Regions from separate parts of the Sinomonas atrocyanea genome, predicted to be linked through region 2. Evidence: predicted binding sites of a transcription regulator. Region 2 holds the regulator's gene; each other region holds the start of a gene.
The links. Region 2 encodes Rex, which represses fermentation and respiration genes when NADH is low (regulators of the CRP and FNR family bind a similar motif). Its sites were predicted from a motif close to CTTGTGAANNNNTTCACAAG; they were not measured.
Positions count from the first base shown of each region.

Region 1: SA2016_RS19010 (glyceraldehyde-3-phosphate dehydrogenase) is a predicted target of Rex. The motif match lies at 2,534-2,553, and genes of this name have one in related genera.
Region 3: SA2016_RS11715 (glyceraldehyde-3-phosphate dehydrogenase) is a predicted target of Rex. The motif match lies at 3,337-3,356, and genes of this name have one in related genera.

Region 1 covers NZ_CP014518.1:4,139,205-4,144,469, forward strand. The annotation lists gene SA2016_RS19005 (DUF202 domain-containing protein) at 1-349, shown strand, start outside; gene SA2016_RS19010 (glyceraldehyde-3-phosphate dehydrogenase) at 897-2,387, opposite strand; gene hxlB (6-phospho-3-hexuloisomerase) at 2,655-3,254, shown strand; gene hxlA (3-hexulose-6-phosphate synthase) at 3,308-3,931, shown strand; gene hxlA (3-hexulose-6-phosphate synthase) at 4,511-5,134, shown strand; gene SA2016_RS21610 (hypothetical protein) at 5,213-5,265, shown strand, end outside.
Region 2 covers NZ_CP014518.1:3,508,956-3,514,220, reverse strand. The annotation lists gene SA2016_RS16160 (3-deoxy-7-phosphoheptulonate synthase) at 1-361, shown strand, start outside; gene SA2016_RS16155 (helix-turn-helix domain-containing protein) at 372-575, shown strand; gene SA2016_RS21025 (30S ribosomal protein bS22) at 696-794, shown strand; gene SA2016_RS16150 (HAD family hydrolase) at 920-1,729, opposite strand; gene SA2016_RS16145 (glutaredoxin family protein) at 1,784-2,038, shown strand; gene SA2016_RS16140 (redox-sensing transcriptional repressor Rex) at 2,179-2,931, shown strand; gene SA2016_RS16135 (hypothetical protein) at 3,010-3,696, opposite strand; gene SA2016_RS21930 (hypothetical protein) at 3,701-4,570, opposite strand; gene SA2016_RS21535 (hypothetical protein) at 4,740-4,916, opposite strand; gene SA2016_RS16125 (NADPH-dependent F420 reductase) at 5,056-5,265, opposite strand, start outside.
Region 3 covers NZ_CP014518.1:2,547,551-2,552,815, forward strand. The annotation lists gene orn (oligoribonuclease) at 1-419, shown strand, start outside; tRNA gene SA2016_RS11700 (tRNA-His) at 536-608, shown strand; gene def (peptide deformylase) at 734-1,339, shown strand; gene SA2016_RS11710 (hypothetical protein) at 1,427-1,627, opposite strand; gene SA2016_RS11715 (glyceraldehyde-3-phosphate dehydrogenase) at 1,679-3,160, opposite strand; RNA gene rnpB (RNase P RNA component class A) at 3,386-3,784, opposite strand; gene SA2016_RS11725 (YaaA family protein) at 3,858-4,622, shown strand; gene SA2016_RS11730 (zinc ribbon domain-containing protein) at 4,639-5,265, opposite strand, start outside.

The DNA of each region.
Region 1 (5,265 bases), 630 kb from region 2:
CACGCCAGACGAGCAGACCCGCGACCCCGGGCTGCAGCCCGAACGCACCTCCCTGTCCTGGGGAAGGACCCTGCTGGCCCTGCTCGTCTCAGACCTGCTCATCTGGCGCGCCTGGAGCCGGTCCCTGTCCAGGCACGAAGGCAGGATCGAAGGCAACGCCCTCACCCTAGGCCTGGCAGCCGGCACCGCCGCCGCGGCCACCGCCGTCATCGCCTGCTGCGTCATCTACCGCACCCGCACACTCCGCACCGACACCCAGGCGCCCCCAGCGGGACTCATGCTCACCACCACGACCGCCCTGCTCGCCCTCGCCGCAGCCACCACCGTCTCAATACTTCTCACCAAATAGGCCGCACGCGGGTGCAGAACAGATAAATACACCCGTTCCTGATACGCAGGGGTGCCAGTAATTCTTCAGATCCGGCAGTCCCCCTTCCTTCTAACAAGCATGTTCGGAGTCGGAAGGGCGACTTGCACTGGAATGCCAAGCGGAACTCCCACTCTCGACCATGACCGGCGGCGACCGGACGATTACCCTGGGCGCCTAGGCCCCTGCATACCCGGACGGACCACGGCAGGCAGAGTCCGCTTAGGCGCGCCCTGGCCCCTCCCCCGGGGCGCCCCGTGGGCGCGCCGCCAGCAAGGGCCTTTGCGATGGTTGCGAAAGCCGGGTGCGCCGCGGTTCACTGCATGGGAATCAAGGGCGGCACGGTCGATCTCGAAGCTCGACAGCGGCCGGCCGCATCAATACTCCGAGTCCATCGGGAGTCAGAGATCGACAGCTCTCGGCGTCGTAGCTTACCGCCCCCGTCATGGGTTCAGTGAGATTGGCGCGGAGAGACCGATACCTTCGGGCATGGGTTACTCCTGGGCATCAGCCAGTGGAGATGGTTTCCCTACCTCGATCCGGCGGCAGCGAGCATCGAGATGGCTTCGTCGACGATATCCGGCGCCGGGAAAGTGGGCCGCCTCAAGCCGGCCATCTGTTCCATGACCCGAATGACCTGCGAGCTGTAGCCAAATTCGTTGTCATACCAGACGTAGAGAATCACGCTGCTGCCGTTGGAGATGGTTGCGAGGCCGTCAACAGTGCCTGCGCTGCGGGAACCGACAAAGTCGGTGGAGACGACCTCGGATGACTCGATGTAGTCGATCTGGTCGCGCAGATCAGAATGCAGTGACACCTCGCGCAGGTAGTCGTTCACTTCTTCCTTGGTAGTCCAGCGTTCCAGATTGAGGTTGAGGATGGCCATAGAAACGTCCGGCGTCGGGACGCGGATCGCGTTGCCCGTGAGCTTCCCCGCCAGTTCTGGCAGTGCCTTTGCTATCGCGTTGGCCGCACCGGTCTCGGTGATCACCATGTTCAGAGCTGCGGAGCGCCCGCGTCGATCACCACGGTGGAAGTTGTCGATCAGATTCTGGTCGTTGGTGAATGAGTGGACCGTCTCAATGTGGCCGTTCACGATCCCGTACCTGTCGTTGATGGCCTGCAGAACGGGCGCGATCGCGTTAGTAGTGCAGGAGGCTGCAGTCACGATCCGGTCGGTAGCGGTGATGTCGTGGTGGTTGATGCCGTGCACGATGTTCTTCAGTTCGCCCTTGCCTGGGGCGGTCAGCAATACACGCGCAACGCCTTTACTCCGCAGGTGCTGTGCTACCCCCTTGGTGTCGCGCCACTGGCCCGTGTTGTCCACGACCAGGGCGTCCTTGATGCCGTAAGCGGTGTAATCGATGCTGGCGGGGTCATCCGAGTAGATGACCTGGATCTGAACGCCGTTGGCAGTGATGGTGTCAGAGGTGTCGTCTACCCTGATGGTGCCTTCGAAAGAGCCATGCACGGAATCGCGGCGGAGCAGGCTGGCGCGCTTGGCTAGATCGCGGTCGGAGGCGCGCCGGACGACGACCGCGCGCAGGCGCAGGCCGTGGCCTCCCCCGGTCTTTTCTACCAGAAGGCGTGCCAGCAACCGCCCGATCCTTCCGAATCCGTATAGCACGATGTCCGTGCGGGCACAATCATCGGCGCCGCGCTTGCCCACCACATCGGCCAGTTCGCGGCGCAGGAATTCCTCCAAACCGCAGGCCCCGCCGCCGTCCCTGAATCTCTGGTTCAGCAGCGCGATATCAATGTCGGCAGCGCCCAGTTCTAACTGCGACAGGGCCGTCAGCAGAGGTGCCGTCTCCTCCAAGGGCAGTTCCTCCTTGCTGACGCGGCGCGCGAAGCGGTGCGCCTTCAGGATCTCCAGCGTGGACCTGTTGGTCAGTGCCCGACCATAGACGGACATGACGACATCGTTCTCGCGGTACAGCCGGCCGATCACCGGAATCATGGCTTCCGCGAGGGCTTCTTGGCCCATCCACGCATGGAGACAAGAATCTGAGGTTTCCATCGCCGGTTGCCCTCCAAAAGAGTCTCTCGAGTGCGGTCCCGTCGATCATCCTTCACCCACTGCCCACGGGAAACGCTAATTCGGATTGGCGTGGACCATTCTTTTGGGCAGTCCCCCGCAAGAATCTCGTGGGCCAGCCCTTAAGTGTAGTGAGAACTATCAGAAAACAGTGTTACCGGGCGCTGTCCATCCCGGAATCATGAATGCCAACCGCAAGAAGCATCCGCCGGCCAACGGGGACGCGGTTCGAGTCGAAAGGGAAACATCGTGAATTCAACAGCCATCGGCACGCTGACCGCGCCCGTCGAGCCAGGAGACATCGTCCGCAGCCTGTTCCTGGTCAAGGAAGAGATCGCGGACACCACGGGCAAGGTTAACGAGCACGAGGTCGCAGCCGTTGCAGCGCATCTCGCTCACCCAGGCCGCGTATTCGTCGCCGGAGCCGGGCGCAGTGGCCTGGTCCTACGCATGGCCGCCATGCGCCTGATGCACCTGGGCATGACCGTTCATGTGGCCGGCGACACGACCACTCCCGCGATCGGCTCCGGTGACCTGCTCCTGGTCGCCTCTGGATCGGGCACCACTTCTGGGGTGGTCAAGGCGGCCGAGACCGCCGCGAAGGCAGGAGCCCGCATCGCGGCTTTCACCACCAATCCCACCTCCCCCCTCGCCGGGCTCGCAGACGCAGTCGTCACCATCCCTGCTGCTCAGAAGACCGACCACGCCTCCAGCGTCTCCGCCCAGTACGCCGGCTCCCTCTTCGAGCAGGTGCTCTTCCTCGTCACTGAGGCACTCTTCCAGTCCCTCTGGGACAACACGGACGCTCCCGCCGAACAGCTCTGGCTGCGCCACGCCAACCTCGAGTAGTCCCGGCCCCTCCCCTCCCACCAGCAGTTCCCTACCGAAAGAATGCGAAGACCATGAAACTCCAAGTCGCCATCGACCTGCTCACCACCGAAGACGCGCTCGAGCTCGCCGGCAAGGTCGCCGAGTACGTCGACATCATCGAGCTCGGCACTCCCCTGATCAAGGCCGAAGGCCTCTCTGTGATCACCGCCGTGAAGGAAGCCCACCCGGACAAGATCGTCTTCGCCGACCTGAAGACCATGGACGCCGGCGAGCTCGAGGCCGACATCGCCTTCAAGGCCGGCGCCGACCTGGTCACCGTGCTCGGCACTGCCGACGACTCCACCATCGCCGGCGCCGTCAAGGCAGCCAAGGCACACAACAAGGGCGTCGTGGTGGATCTGATCGGCATTGCCGACAAGGCGGCCCGTGCCAAGGAGGTCCGCGCCCTCGGTGCCAAGTTCGTCGAGATGCACGCCGGCCTGGACGAGCAGGCCAAGCCCGGCTACGACCTCAACGGCCTCCTCTCCGCCGGGACGGAATCACGCGTCCCCTTCTCCGTCGCCGGAGGCGTCAAGCTCGCCACCATCGCCGACGTCCAGAAGGCCGGAGCCGACGTCGCCGTCGCGGGCGGGGCCATCTACGGCGCCTCCGACCCGGCCCTCGCTGCCAAGGAACTCCGCGCCGCCATCAACTAGGTACTACGAGAGGCCTCCGGGGTGGGGGTGCGGCCACACTGCACTTCTCTTCTCTCAGGAGGCCTCTCTTCTTGCGCGGCCAATCCGGCCGCTAGGGCCGACCCAAGTGGCAGCATGCGGGTAGCTTCCTGGGCAACCCGACTGCTGGCACGGATCTTGGACGACCTCGCGCAGGAGGCGGCCCCGGCCCCGAAACCAGTCACGGTCCGTCTCCAGCCGCGTCAGGCATCCGCACCGGAGCTGACCGTAAGGCAGCACTGCGGATTCTCACCATCTTCAATGACGAGCGGCACGAGCGTGTGGGAAAGCCCGACCCACGTGGCGCCGAGGCCCCCCCTCCCGACCCGTTTGCTCTCACGCTGGCGTGGCATAGGCCTGCTTCCGCCGACCGCACCGGGCCCGCGCAATAGCGGGGCGTCGGCCATTCGCCCCACACCGAATTACGAGGTCGGAATTCGCCGGGTTTCGCACCAGTCCTTAAGTGTAGCGAGAACCATCAAAAAACAGCGTTACCCTAGCCAGCTCGTTTCGGAATTATGGATGCCACCAGCAGTTCCCTACCGAAAGAATGCGAAGACCATGAAACTCCAAGTCGCCATCGACCTGCTCACCACCGAAGACGCGCTCGAGCTCGCCGGCAAGGTCGCCGAGTACGTCGACATCATCGAGCTCGGCACTCCCCTGATCAAGGCCGAAGGCCTCTCTGTGATCACCGCCGTGAAGGAAGCCCACCCGGACAAGATCGTCTTCGCCGACCTGAAGACCATGGACGCCGGCGAGCTCGAGGCCGACATCGCCTTCAAGGCCGGCGCCGACCTGGTCACCGTGCTCGGCACTGCCGACGACTCCACCATCGCCGGCGCCGTCAAGGCAGCCAAGGCGCACAACAAGGGCGTCGTGGTGGATCTGATCGGCATTGCCGACAAGGCGGCCCGTGCCAAGGAGGTCCGCGCCCTCGGTGCCAAGTTCGTCGAGATGCACGCCGGCCTGGACGAGCAGGCCAAGCCCGGCTACGACCTCAACGGCCTCCTCTCCGCCGGGACGGAATCACGCGTCCCCTTCTCCGTCGCCGGAGGCGTCAAGCTCGCCACCATCGCCGACGTCCAGAAGGCCGGAGCCGACGTCGCCGTCGCGGGTGGGGCCATCTACGGCGCCTCCGACCCGGCCCTCGCTGCCAAGGAACTCCGCGCCGCCATCAACTAGGTATGCGGCTGTAGGCGGCGTCCCGCAGACGCAACCCGCGGGCCGCCGCCTAGGCGATACCGCCTCTAGGACCAAGACATGAAACAACTGGCGTCGGGATCATACGGTGGGAACCGCAGATCATCGGGCAG
Region 2 (5,265 bases):
CGCGGCCTCTGCCCGGATGGCGGGCAAGGGCCTCAACCCGCGCCTCATCGTGGACGCAAGCCATGCCAACAGCGGCAAGGACCACCACCGCCAGGCCGAGGTGGCCCTCGAGATCGGCGCGGAGCTCGCCGCGGGCGCCGAAGCGGCCGGTGCGGTGGCCGGCGTCATGCTCGAGAGCTTCCTCGTGGGCGGGGCCCAGCCGCTCGACGTGGCCGAGTTCGCTGCCGGCCGTGCGCAGCTCGTCTACGGGCAGAGCGTGACCGACAAGTGCATGGAGTGGGGCGTCACCGAGCAGGTCCTCGATCAGCTCGCGGGAGCCGTTCGGGCCCGCCGCGTTCCCAAGGGCCACTCCAGCAACTAGAGTTGTTTGTATGTCTGATTTCTCCTCGTCGCGGTTCCTCACAGTCGCTGAGGTCGCGGAGATGATGCGGGTGTCGAAGATGACGGTCTACCGTCTGGTGCACTCGGGGGAGATGCCTGCCGTGCGCTTCGGCCGCTCCTACCGGGTTCCGGAGGCCGCGGTCGAGCAGTACCTGAAGAACTCGGTCGTGGACGGCAGGACCGAGTCGGCCTGACGCGTACGGTATCCTGTTCAGGAACGTTTTACGTCACGTCACCAGCAGTTGGTTGAACGGCGCCCCTGTGCGCGACCCGGCCAGCAGCCCGGGGCACCAACTACCGGTAAGGAACTTTTCATGGGTTCGGTTATCAAGAAGCGCCGCAAGCGCATGGCCAAGAAGAAGCACCGCAAGCTGCTTCGCAAGACTCGTCACCAGCGCCGCAACAAGAAGTAGGCGCCCGCCCCTGAGGGGCGATGGTGGGTGAGGCCCGTTCCCTTCGTGGGAGCGGGCCTCACGTGCGTCCGGGCACCTTCCTTCCCGCGGGGTGACTTCGCGGGAGAGGGGGCAGCCGGGTACGGCTACCGGCGGAAGCGGGCGTAGCCGCGCCACAGCCCGTACAGCGCGCCGCCGACGGTGGCGGCCTTGAGCCCGAGCGTCGCGGCCCGGCGCCCGGCGCGGAAGTCGTAGATGGGCCAGTTGTGCGCATGCGCGTGCGCGCGCAGGCGCGCATCGGGATTGATGGCCACGGGGTGCCCCACGAGGGTCAGCAGCGGGATGTCGTTGTGCGAATCCGAGTAGGCCCAGCAGCGGTCGAGGTCGAGGCCCTCCCGCTCGGCGAGCTCTGCGGCGGCGGTCGCCTTGGCCTTCCCGTGCAGGATCTCGCCCACGAGCCGGCCGGTGTAGGCGCCGTCCTCGATCTCGCCCACCGTCCCGAGCGCGCCGGTGAGCCCCAGGCGGTCGGCGATGACGGAGGCGACCTCGATCGGCGTGGCCGTCACGAGCCACACCCGCCGGCCCACGCGCAGGTGCTGCTCGGCGAGGGCCTTGGTGCCGGGCCAGATGCGTGACTCGATGAATTCGTCGTAGACCTCGTGGCCGATCGTCTCGACGTCTACCGCGAGGATCCCGGCTCCGAGCGCGAGGGCCGAGGCCTCGATCGAGCGGACGTCCTCGAGGCTCTCGCCGCGGAACAGGAACGCCACGTGCTTCCAGGCGAAGCCGGCCGCGTCGCGGAGGGTGAAGGCGCCGCGTTCGTACATCTTGTGCGCCACGTGGAAGAGGCTGGCCCCCTTCATGAGGGTGTTGTCCACGTCGAAGAAGGCTGCCTCGCCCGGGCGCCCGAGGGGCGCGGGGCGCACTGGATCCAGCGCCTTCTTCACTGCGGGCATGGTCCGAGTCTAGCGATTCGCGGCTCCGCCACCGTCGCGCGCTACCGTGGAGGCATGCGCATCCCCGAGATCGTCCTCGTGACGAAGAGCCAGTGCCACCTCTGCGAGGCGGCGCGGGACGTGGTCGGACGGGTGGCGTCGGACGCCGGCCTCGGCTGGGAAGAGCGCAGCATCGATGACGACCCGGCCCTGCACGACCGCTTCGCCGAGGAGGTGCCCGTGGTGCTCGTCGACGGGGTCCAGCGCGACTTCTGGCGGATCAACGAGGCCCGCCTGCGCCGGACCGTCGAGGCGGCCCGCCGGGGCTGAGTCCCAGCGCCCGGCCCGGCGCCCCGCAGCCCTTTTGGCGGCCGCCCCGCCCCGGTCCTAGAGTGAATGGGGCCGCCCAGACGGCGGCGACCGAGCGTATCGCGCGACAGGCGCAAGGCCCGCGAGGGAATGAGGTGGCAGTGGCAGGACGGTCCCAGTCGGGGAGCCGAGGCGCCGCGCCCGCGCCCGACGGGAAGCAGCTTCCGCCCGCGGTCGTCTCCCGCCTGACCGTCTATCTGCGCGCGCTGAACTCCTTCCTGGCGGACGGCGTGGACCGGGTCTCCTCGGACGCACTCGCCGAGGCGTCCGGCGTCAGCTCCGCGACGCTGCGCAAGGACCTCTCCCAGCTCGGCTCCTACGGCACGCGCGGCGTGGGGTACGAGGTCGAGAACCTCCGCCAGCACCTCTCCGTGGCGCTCGGCCTGACGCGCGACTGGCGGGTCGCGATCGTGGGCGCCGGCAACCTCGGCCGTGCCCTGGCCCGCTACGGCGGCTTCGGCACCCGCGGCTTCGACGTCGTCGCGCTGCTCGACACGGACCCGCAGATCATCGGCAACGAGATCGGCTGGCTCCGGATCTCCGACGCGGCCAACCTCGAGGCCGTCTTCCAGCGCACCCGCGCGAACATGGCGGTCCTCGCCCTCCCGGCGTCCGTGGCCCAGGCCGTGTGCGACCGCGTCGTCGCGGCGGGCGTCCGCAGCATCCTCAGCTTCGCGCCGACGATCCTCCAGGTCCCGCCGGGCGTGACGCTGCGGAAGGTGGACATGGCCACCGAGCTCCAGATCCTCGCCTACCACGCCCAGCGCGGGGAGGCCGGAGGGGAGACGGGGGCCTCTTCGGACCCCGACCCGACGTACGACGCCGCCCCCCACTCGGGCGGGCAGCCCGCCTGAGGCGGGGGCCGGCGTCGTGCGCCGACTCCCGCGGGGCGTCAGGAAGCGGGGGCGCCGGCACGCCGGGGCGCCCCGTGCTCAGCGCAGGTAGCCGCCGCCGAGCTTGGCCGCACGGCGCGCGGCGATGTACTGGCTCGAGGGGCGCAGCCACGTGAGCACCGCCGCGGCGATGTACAGGGCCGCCGAGAGGAACCCGAGCACGTACACGAAGGCCGGCAGGGGGAAGGTGCGCGCGGTCGGGAGCGCCGTGGCGATGGCGAAGTTGACCACGTAGCCGAGGAGCGAGAGGCCCGCGAACACGGTCAGCAGGATGCGCACCCAGTTCATGCCGGCCCGGATCCCGAGCGCGAGCAGCACGGTGACCGCGACCCCGATGAGCGCGGAGATCCACAGCACGGGGGTCATGATGGCCGTGAACTGGCTGGCGAAGGCGACCGCGCTGGCCCGGTTGGCCCGCGTCGTGGACTGCATGAGGGCGGTGTGCATGTAGGTGCCCATCCAGTCGACGATCGCCGGGATCCCCGCGAGCGGTGCGACGGAGCTCGCGATGAGGAACCAGACCGCGAGCATGATGGTCAGCGGGCGGCCGATGCCGACGGCGGGCATCCCGGGGAAGGATCCGCTGGGCAGCTGGCTCGGCCAAGGACCCTGGTACGAGCCCTGCGGCGGGGGAGGGCCGTAGTCCGGCGCTCCGTGCGGAGGGGGCCCCGGCTGGTACGCCGGGGGGCCGGACTGGTACGGGGGCGGCGTGGGCTGCTGGCTCATGGCGTCACTGTCCGTAGGGGTTGCCGAAGGTGGGTCCCTTCGGGGTGGTGTAGGGATTGGCGAACTGGTTCTGTGCGGCGAGGAAGGCCGTCACCGCAGGCCGGAACAGGAGAACGACCGAGGCGACCGCGAGGCCGATGGTGATGAGGGAGAAGACGCCGCCCGCGAGGAACGCGCCGAGGGTGAGGCAGAGGAAGACGGTCCCGAGGATCCGCGCCCAGCGCCGGCCCCGCATCAGGAACACCCCGCAGAGCACGAGCACGGCGGCGTTGACCACGACCCCTGCCATGGCGAGCCACACGAAGGTGCTGATGATCTGGCGGAACTGCTCGAAGGTGATGCCCGACGACGCGCCGCCGGCGTCGTCGAAGAGGTTCCGGAGCGCGGACGTGGGCGTGTTCAGTGTGACGAACGTGGCGAAGAAGCCGATGACGACCTCGGCGGCCGCCGTGATGAAGATCAGCAGGGACGCCCGGCGGACCGCCGTGCGCTGGGCCTCGGGGCTCGGCGCGCCGAAGCCCGGGGCGCCGTAGCCGGGGGCGGCGGGCTGCTGCCACGGCTGGCCGTAGCCGCCCTGCTGGCCGTAGCCGGGCTGCTGCCCGTACGCAGGGGGCTGCTGCCCGTACGCAGGGGGCTGCTGCTGTCCGTAGCCGGGCTGCTGCCCGTAGGCGGGCGGCTGCTGCTGTCCGTAGGCGGGGGGCTGCTGCCCCTCCCCGAACCCGGGGGCGTACTGCCCGTACCGGGGGGCGGGCCTGGCGGCCGGGCCTCCCTGGTCGCCGGGCCCCGCCTGTCCTGGCCCGGCCTGCTCGGGCCCGGGCTTCTGATCCCCGTGGTGCTGCTCGGCGCCGTTCGGGGGGACAGGGGGCGTGCTCATGCGGGTCCAATCGTTGAAGGTGGCCCGACGGGGGAGCGTCCACGCGCCCCCGCCGCGTTGACCCCACTGTATCGCCAGAGGGCACCGGCCCGGCACCCCTCCTGTCGCCAGTGAGGGCGTGCCGCGCGCGGCGGACGCACTGCGCCTCCGGCCCGCGTCGGGCCGGCGGTCAGTGGGCCGGTTCGTCCACCGTTGCCGCCGCGATGACGGCAAGGCTTTCTGCGATGCTCAACAGTGCCGTAGTGCGGGCCTGTTCGAGGCATCCTGCGATTTCGGCGGAGCTGGTGCCCTCCCTCTGGGACGCTTCGAAGAAGGCAAAGGCCAGTTCGAGCGGCTCGTGTGCCATGGTCGGGTTCCCTTCATCTGCGTCAGCGAACCCCCCGGGGTTCCTCATTCCGGGGTACCCACGTCAGCTACCCACCGTCGCGAGTCTCAACCGTCCGCCGCGCAGATCGTCCCGCGCGGGCCGACCTACCCGCGACCGCCTAGGGGAAGATCCGCAGGGAGGTGTCCCAATTGAAGTTCTCATGGGCCGGGCTCACCTGGAGGCCGAAGACGAGGAGCATGAAGGCCTCCAGCTCACGCGATCGGCGCAGGGGCCCCGCATCGATCGGCCGCATCCCGGACTTGGCGACCAGGGCGCTCACCTTCTCCTTGGCCGTCTCGGAATCGCCCGCAATGAAGACATCCAGATG
Region 3 (5,265 bases), 960 kb from region 2:
TGACGATGGAGGCGGCCCAGGCCGAGGTCATGGCCTACATCCGGGCGTGGGTCAAGGAGCCGAACAAGGCCCAGCTCGGCGGCAACTCCGTCGGGACGGACCGGCTCTTCCTGGCCAGGGACATGCCGGAGGTGATCGAGTACCTGCACTACCGCGTCATCGACGTCTCGACCATCAAGGAGCTTGCGCGGCGCTGGTACCCGCGGGCCTACTTCCAGTCGCCGGCCAAGACCGGGAACCACCGTGCCCTGGGTGACATCCGTGACTCCATCGACGAGCTGCGCTACTACCGCGAGACGGTGTTCGTCCCCGCGCCCGGGCCGGACTCCTCGGCGGCCCGCGAGGCCGCGGAGCGGATCTCCTCGGGAGCGACCGGCACGGGGACGCCGGCGAGCCGCGAGGCCGCAGAAAAAAGTTAGTCCGGAGCCGCCGTTTTGGTCATGAGCACCGGCGCGGAGCAGGTAGACTATTTCTCGTTGCTTTCACGGGGAAGGACGGCTGAGCGAGCTCGGCCCATCTCCCGAGAGTGAACGCGGTGGGTATAGCTCAGTTGGCAGAGCGTCTGGTTGTGGTCCAGAAGGTCGCGGGTTCGAGCCCCGTTACTCACCCGAAGAGGCCGGGTCTCCGGTCACCACGAGGCCGCCGGGGATGTCCCCCGGCGGCCTCGTCGTTGTCCCTCGCCGTCCCGTCGATCCGTGAGGGCGAATGCCCGGCACAGAACAGGAGCCGATCCGTGGCCGTCCGTCCCATCACCATCTGGGGGGAGCCTGTCCTCCACCGCCGCGCCTCCGAGGTCACCGAGTTCGACGGCGCCCTGCGGGCCCTGATCGAGGATATGCACGAGACGAACGAGGCCGCCCACGGAGTGGGCCTGGCCGCCCCGCAGATCGGCGTCGGGCTGCGGGTCTTCGTGTACAAGTTCAACAATGACGACGGCGTGCCGCCCCGTGGCGTTGTGGTCAACCCGCGCCTGACCCTCTCCAAGGTCCCCGGCGCGGCGCCGGACCCCGAGGAGGACGAGGAAGGCTGCCTCTCCTTCCCGGGCGAGGGCTACCCGCTGCAGCGCGCCGAGTGGGTCAAGGTCGAGGGGTTCGACGGCGACGGACGCCCGCTCGAGTTCGTGGCGACGGGCTGGTTCGGCCGGGTCATGCAGCACGAGTACGACCACCTCGACGGCAAGCTCTACGTCGACCGTCTGATCGACCGCTACGCGAAGAAGGCTCGGCGGGCGGCGCGCAAGCACGGGTGGGGCGTCCCCGGCCTGACGTGGATGCCCGGGGTGGACCCGGACCCGTTCGGCCATGACGACCACGACCACGACGTGCACGAGCACATCTGAGGCACGGCCCCGCGGGGCCGTCCAGGACGCGCGAAGGGCGCCGCACCAGATGGTGCGGCGCCCTTCGCGCATCGTGTCGGGACGGTCCTACTGCTCGCGGATGACCCGCTGGAGATCCTCGTCCGCCGCCCGCTGGAGCTCCTCCAGCTGGGCGACGCGCTCGGGACTCACGTCCCCGCGCGCGAGGGCCGCCTTCGCGTGGTCGACGAGCAGCTTTGCCTGCTTGGCGTTGGCCTTGGCGACGTCGAGCGCGTGCTCGAGCGTGCTCTCATGCTCTGTTGCTTCCATAGGTGCATCTTGCCCCTGGGCCATCGCCGAATCCAGCTTCCCCGCCGATTGCTACCGAGATGTCGCCAGCGTGTACTCGTCGGCGGCGGTCTGCACGGGGAACGACGGCGCGTGGTCGCCGGCCATGTCCTCGAGGACACGCACCACCTGCGAGCTGTAGCCGAACTCGTTGTCGTACCAGACGTACAGCACGAGGTTCTTGCCGGTCGAGATCGTCGCGAGGCCGTCGACGATCCCGGCGCGGCGCGAGCCGACGAAGTCGCTCGAGACGACCTCGGGCGAGTCGATGTAGTCGATCTGCTTGCGCAGGTCCGAGTGCAGCGACATCTCGCGCAGGTACGCGTTGACCTCGTCCTTGGTGGTCTCGTTGTCCAGGCTGAGGTTCAGCACGGCCATCGACACATCCGGGGTGGGGACGCGGATCGCGTTGCCGGTGAGCTTGCCGGCCAGCTCGGGCAGGGCCTTGGCCACCGCCTTGGCCGCGCCGGTCTCGGTCAGGACCATGTTGAGCCCGGCAGCGCGGCCGCGGCGGTCGCCCTTGTGGAAGTTGTCGATCAGGTTCTGGTCGTTCGTGAAGGAGTGCACGGTCTCGACGTGGCCGTGGACCACCCCGTACTTGTCGTTGATGGCCTTCAGGACCGGCGTGATCGCGTTGGTCGTGCACGAGGCAGCCGTGACGATCCTGTCGGCGGCCGAGATCGAGGTGTGGTTGATCCCGTGCACGATGTTCGGCAGGTCGCCCTTGCCCGGGGCGGTCAGGAGCACGCGGGCCACGCCCTTGCTCTGAAGGTGCTGGGCCAGGCCCTCCGCGTCGCGCCACTTGCCGGTGTTGTCGACGACGATCGCGTCCTCGATGCCGTACTGCGTGTAGTCGACGGTGGCCGGGCTGTCCGAGTAGATGACCCGGATGAGCGTGCCGTTGGCGAGGATCGTGCTGTTCTCCTCGTCGACCGTGATGGTGCCCTCGAAGGCGCCGTGCACGGAGTCGCGGCGCAGAAGGCTCGCGCGCTTGATGAGGTCCTTCTCGGAGCCCTTGCGGACCACGATGGCGCGCAGGCGCAGGCCCGCGCCGCCGCCGGCGTGCTCGATGAGGATCCGCGCGACGAGGCGGCCGATCCGGCCGAAGCCGTAGAGCACCACGTCGGTGCCCTTGCGCGGGTCGGCGCCGTGCTTGCCTACGACCTCGGCGAGCTCGGCGCGCAGGAAGTCCTCGAGGGAGAGGGTCTGCCCCTCGGCCCGGAACGCCTCGTTCAGGCGCGCGATGTCGATCGAGGCGGCCCCGAGCTCGAGCGTGTCGAGGGCCTTGAGGATCGGGAGGGTCTCCTCGAGCGCGAGCTCCTCGCTGTCGATCTGGCGGGCCCAGCGGTGGGCCTTGAGCAGTCCGACCACGGACTGGTTGATGAGGCTGCGGCCGTGGACCGAGGTGACCACGTTGTTCTGGCGGTAGAGCCGGCCGATGACCGGGATCATCTCCTCCGCGGCGGCCTCGCGTCCGATCCACGTGCCGAGTGCGGTTTCCGTCGTTGTGCTCACACAGGTGCCTTTCTCTGCTTCTCGCACGCCGTCGTGCGTATACCCGCCGTGGGTGTCCAGGGGTTGGTCAGCGGGCATGAAAAGAGCCGGTCCTGCGATCGCAGAGCCCGGCCCGTGGAGAACTTCTACGTTCTCTTCCAGTGTACTGAGGCTGCCGCACGGCCGCCGCCCCAGGCCCTGTGAACCTACTCACAGCGCCCGCTGGGGGCACGCGGCAGGGGTGTGAGGACAGGCCGGCCTGTGAGCCGGGTTCTGTCTCCGCGCCGGGTTGCCCCGGCGCGGGAGGCGACCATCCATCTAGGACCGCCGTTGCCGGCGGCCTCGAGCGGCCTACCCGGGCGCTCGGGCGGGCAGCCCTCGATCGCGCCCTGTCTGGCCTTGCTCCGGGTGGGGTTTACCGAGCCTCCCCGGTCGCCCGGGGAGCTGGTGGTCTCTTACACCGCCGTTTCACCCTTACCGCGGACGCGGCGCCAGGCGCCTGTCCGCGGCGGTCTGTTCTCTGTGGCACTGGCCTGCGGGTTTCCCCGAGTGGGCGTTACCCACCACCCTGCCCTGCGGAGCCCGGACTTTCCTCGCGGCGCCCTGGCTTACGCCAGACCGCCCCGCGGTCGCCCGGCCGACCTGTCCTCTCGTTCCCAGTCTATAGGGCCGCTCTCGGCCTTCAGGTGTCCGGCCGGCTGCCGGGTACGATGCCGTGGTGCTCATCCTGCTTCCGCCCTCTGAGGGCAAGACGCCCGCGCCCTCCGGTCCCGCCGTCGACCTCGGTTCGCTGAGCTTCCCGCAGCTCGAGGTGGCCCGGAAGGAGGCACTGGAGGCCCTCGCCGAGGTGAGCGGGCGCGAGGACGCCCTCGAGGTGCTCGGCGTCGGGCCGTCGCTGGCGCACGACGTCGAGCGGAACCGGCGGCTCGCGACGGAGCCGGCGGCTCCGGCCCACGCCGTCTATTCGGGGGTGCTGTACGAGGCCCTCGGCTACGCGGGCCTGACCCCTGCGCAGCGCCGCAGGGCCGACGACTGGGTCGTCGTGGTCTCGGCGCTGTGGGGCGCGGTGGGGTTCGCGGACAGGGTTCCGGCGTACCGGCTCTCGATGTCGGCGGCCCTGCCCGGGCTCGGGCGGCTCGCCTCGTACTGGAAGCCCCTCCTCGCCGAGGCACTGGCAAAGCGCGCAGCCGGGGAACTCGTCGTCGACTGCCGCTCGAGCACGTACGCCGCTGCCTACGCTCCCCCGCCGGCCGCGACCGTCACCGTCGACGTGTTCAGGGAGCGGAATGGGAAGCGCAGCGTCGTGAGCCACTTCGCCAAGCACCACCGAGGCGACCTCGTCAGGCACCTGCTCACGCGTCGCGGCAAGGCGCCTGCCACGCCGGAGGCCCTGCTCGCCGCCGCGGCAGAGAAGTGGGAGGCGGAGCTCGTCCCTGGCACGGCGCGCCGCCCGCACTCCCTCGCGCTCGTGCTCAGGGACTGAGGGCAGGGACGCCCGCTCAGGCCCACTCGGCCGAGCGGACCAGGATGCACCCGGAGTCCGGGCAGAAGACCACGTCGTCCTCGGCGGCGCCCCGGATCGCTGCCAGGTCCCCGGGGCTCAGCGCCATGCCGGAGCCCTCGGACGTGCCGTGGAAGAGTCGCGCAGCGCCCACTCCCCGCTTGGCCAGCGTCTTCTCGTAGATCCCCACGAGGCCCGGCTCGATGCCCCGGGCATACTCGGCGCGCTCCTCGGCCACCGTGGCCCGCTCAGCGGCGATCGATGCGAGCTGCGCATCGATCTCCGCGCGGAGATCCTCGCTCGCGCCGCGCGCGTCCCCGAGCGCCTCGGCCGCGGACCCCTGTGCCGCCCGCAGGCCGTCGAGCCGCTCGAGGACCTCGAGCTCGGCGTCCTCGAGGTCGCTCTGGCGCGCACGCAGCCCCGCGATGTCCTTCTGGAGGGCCTCGAGGTCCTTCGACAGGCCCCCCGCGTAGAGGCGGTCCTCGTCCCGCGCGATCCGGGTGGAGGCCTCGGAGACCTTCGACTCGATCCCGGCAAGCTCTGCCTCGGTCTCCGCCACCGCCCGGTCGGCCTCGCCCGCCGCCGCCGAGGCCTGCTCGAGGGCGGCCTTCGCCGGGGCGAGCCG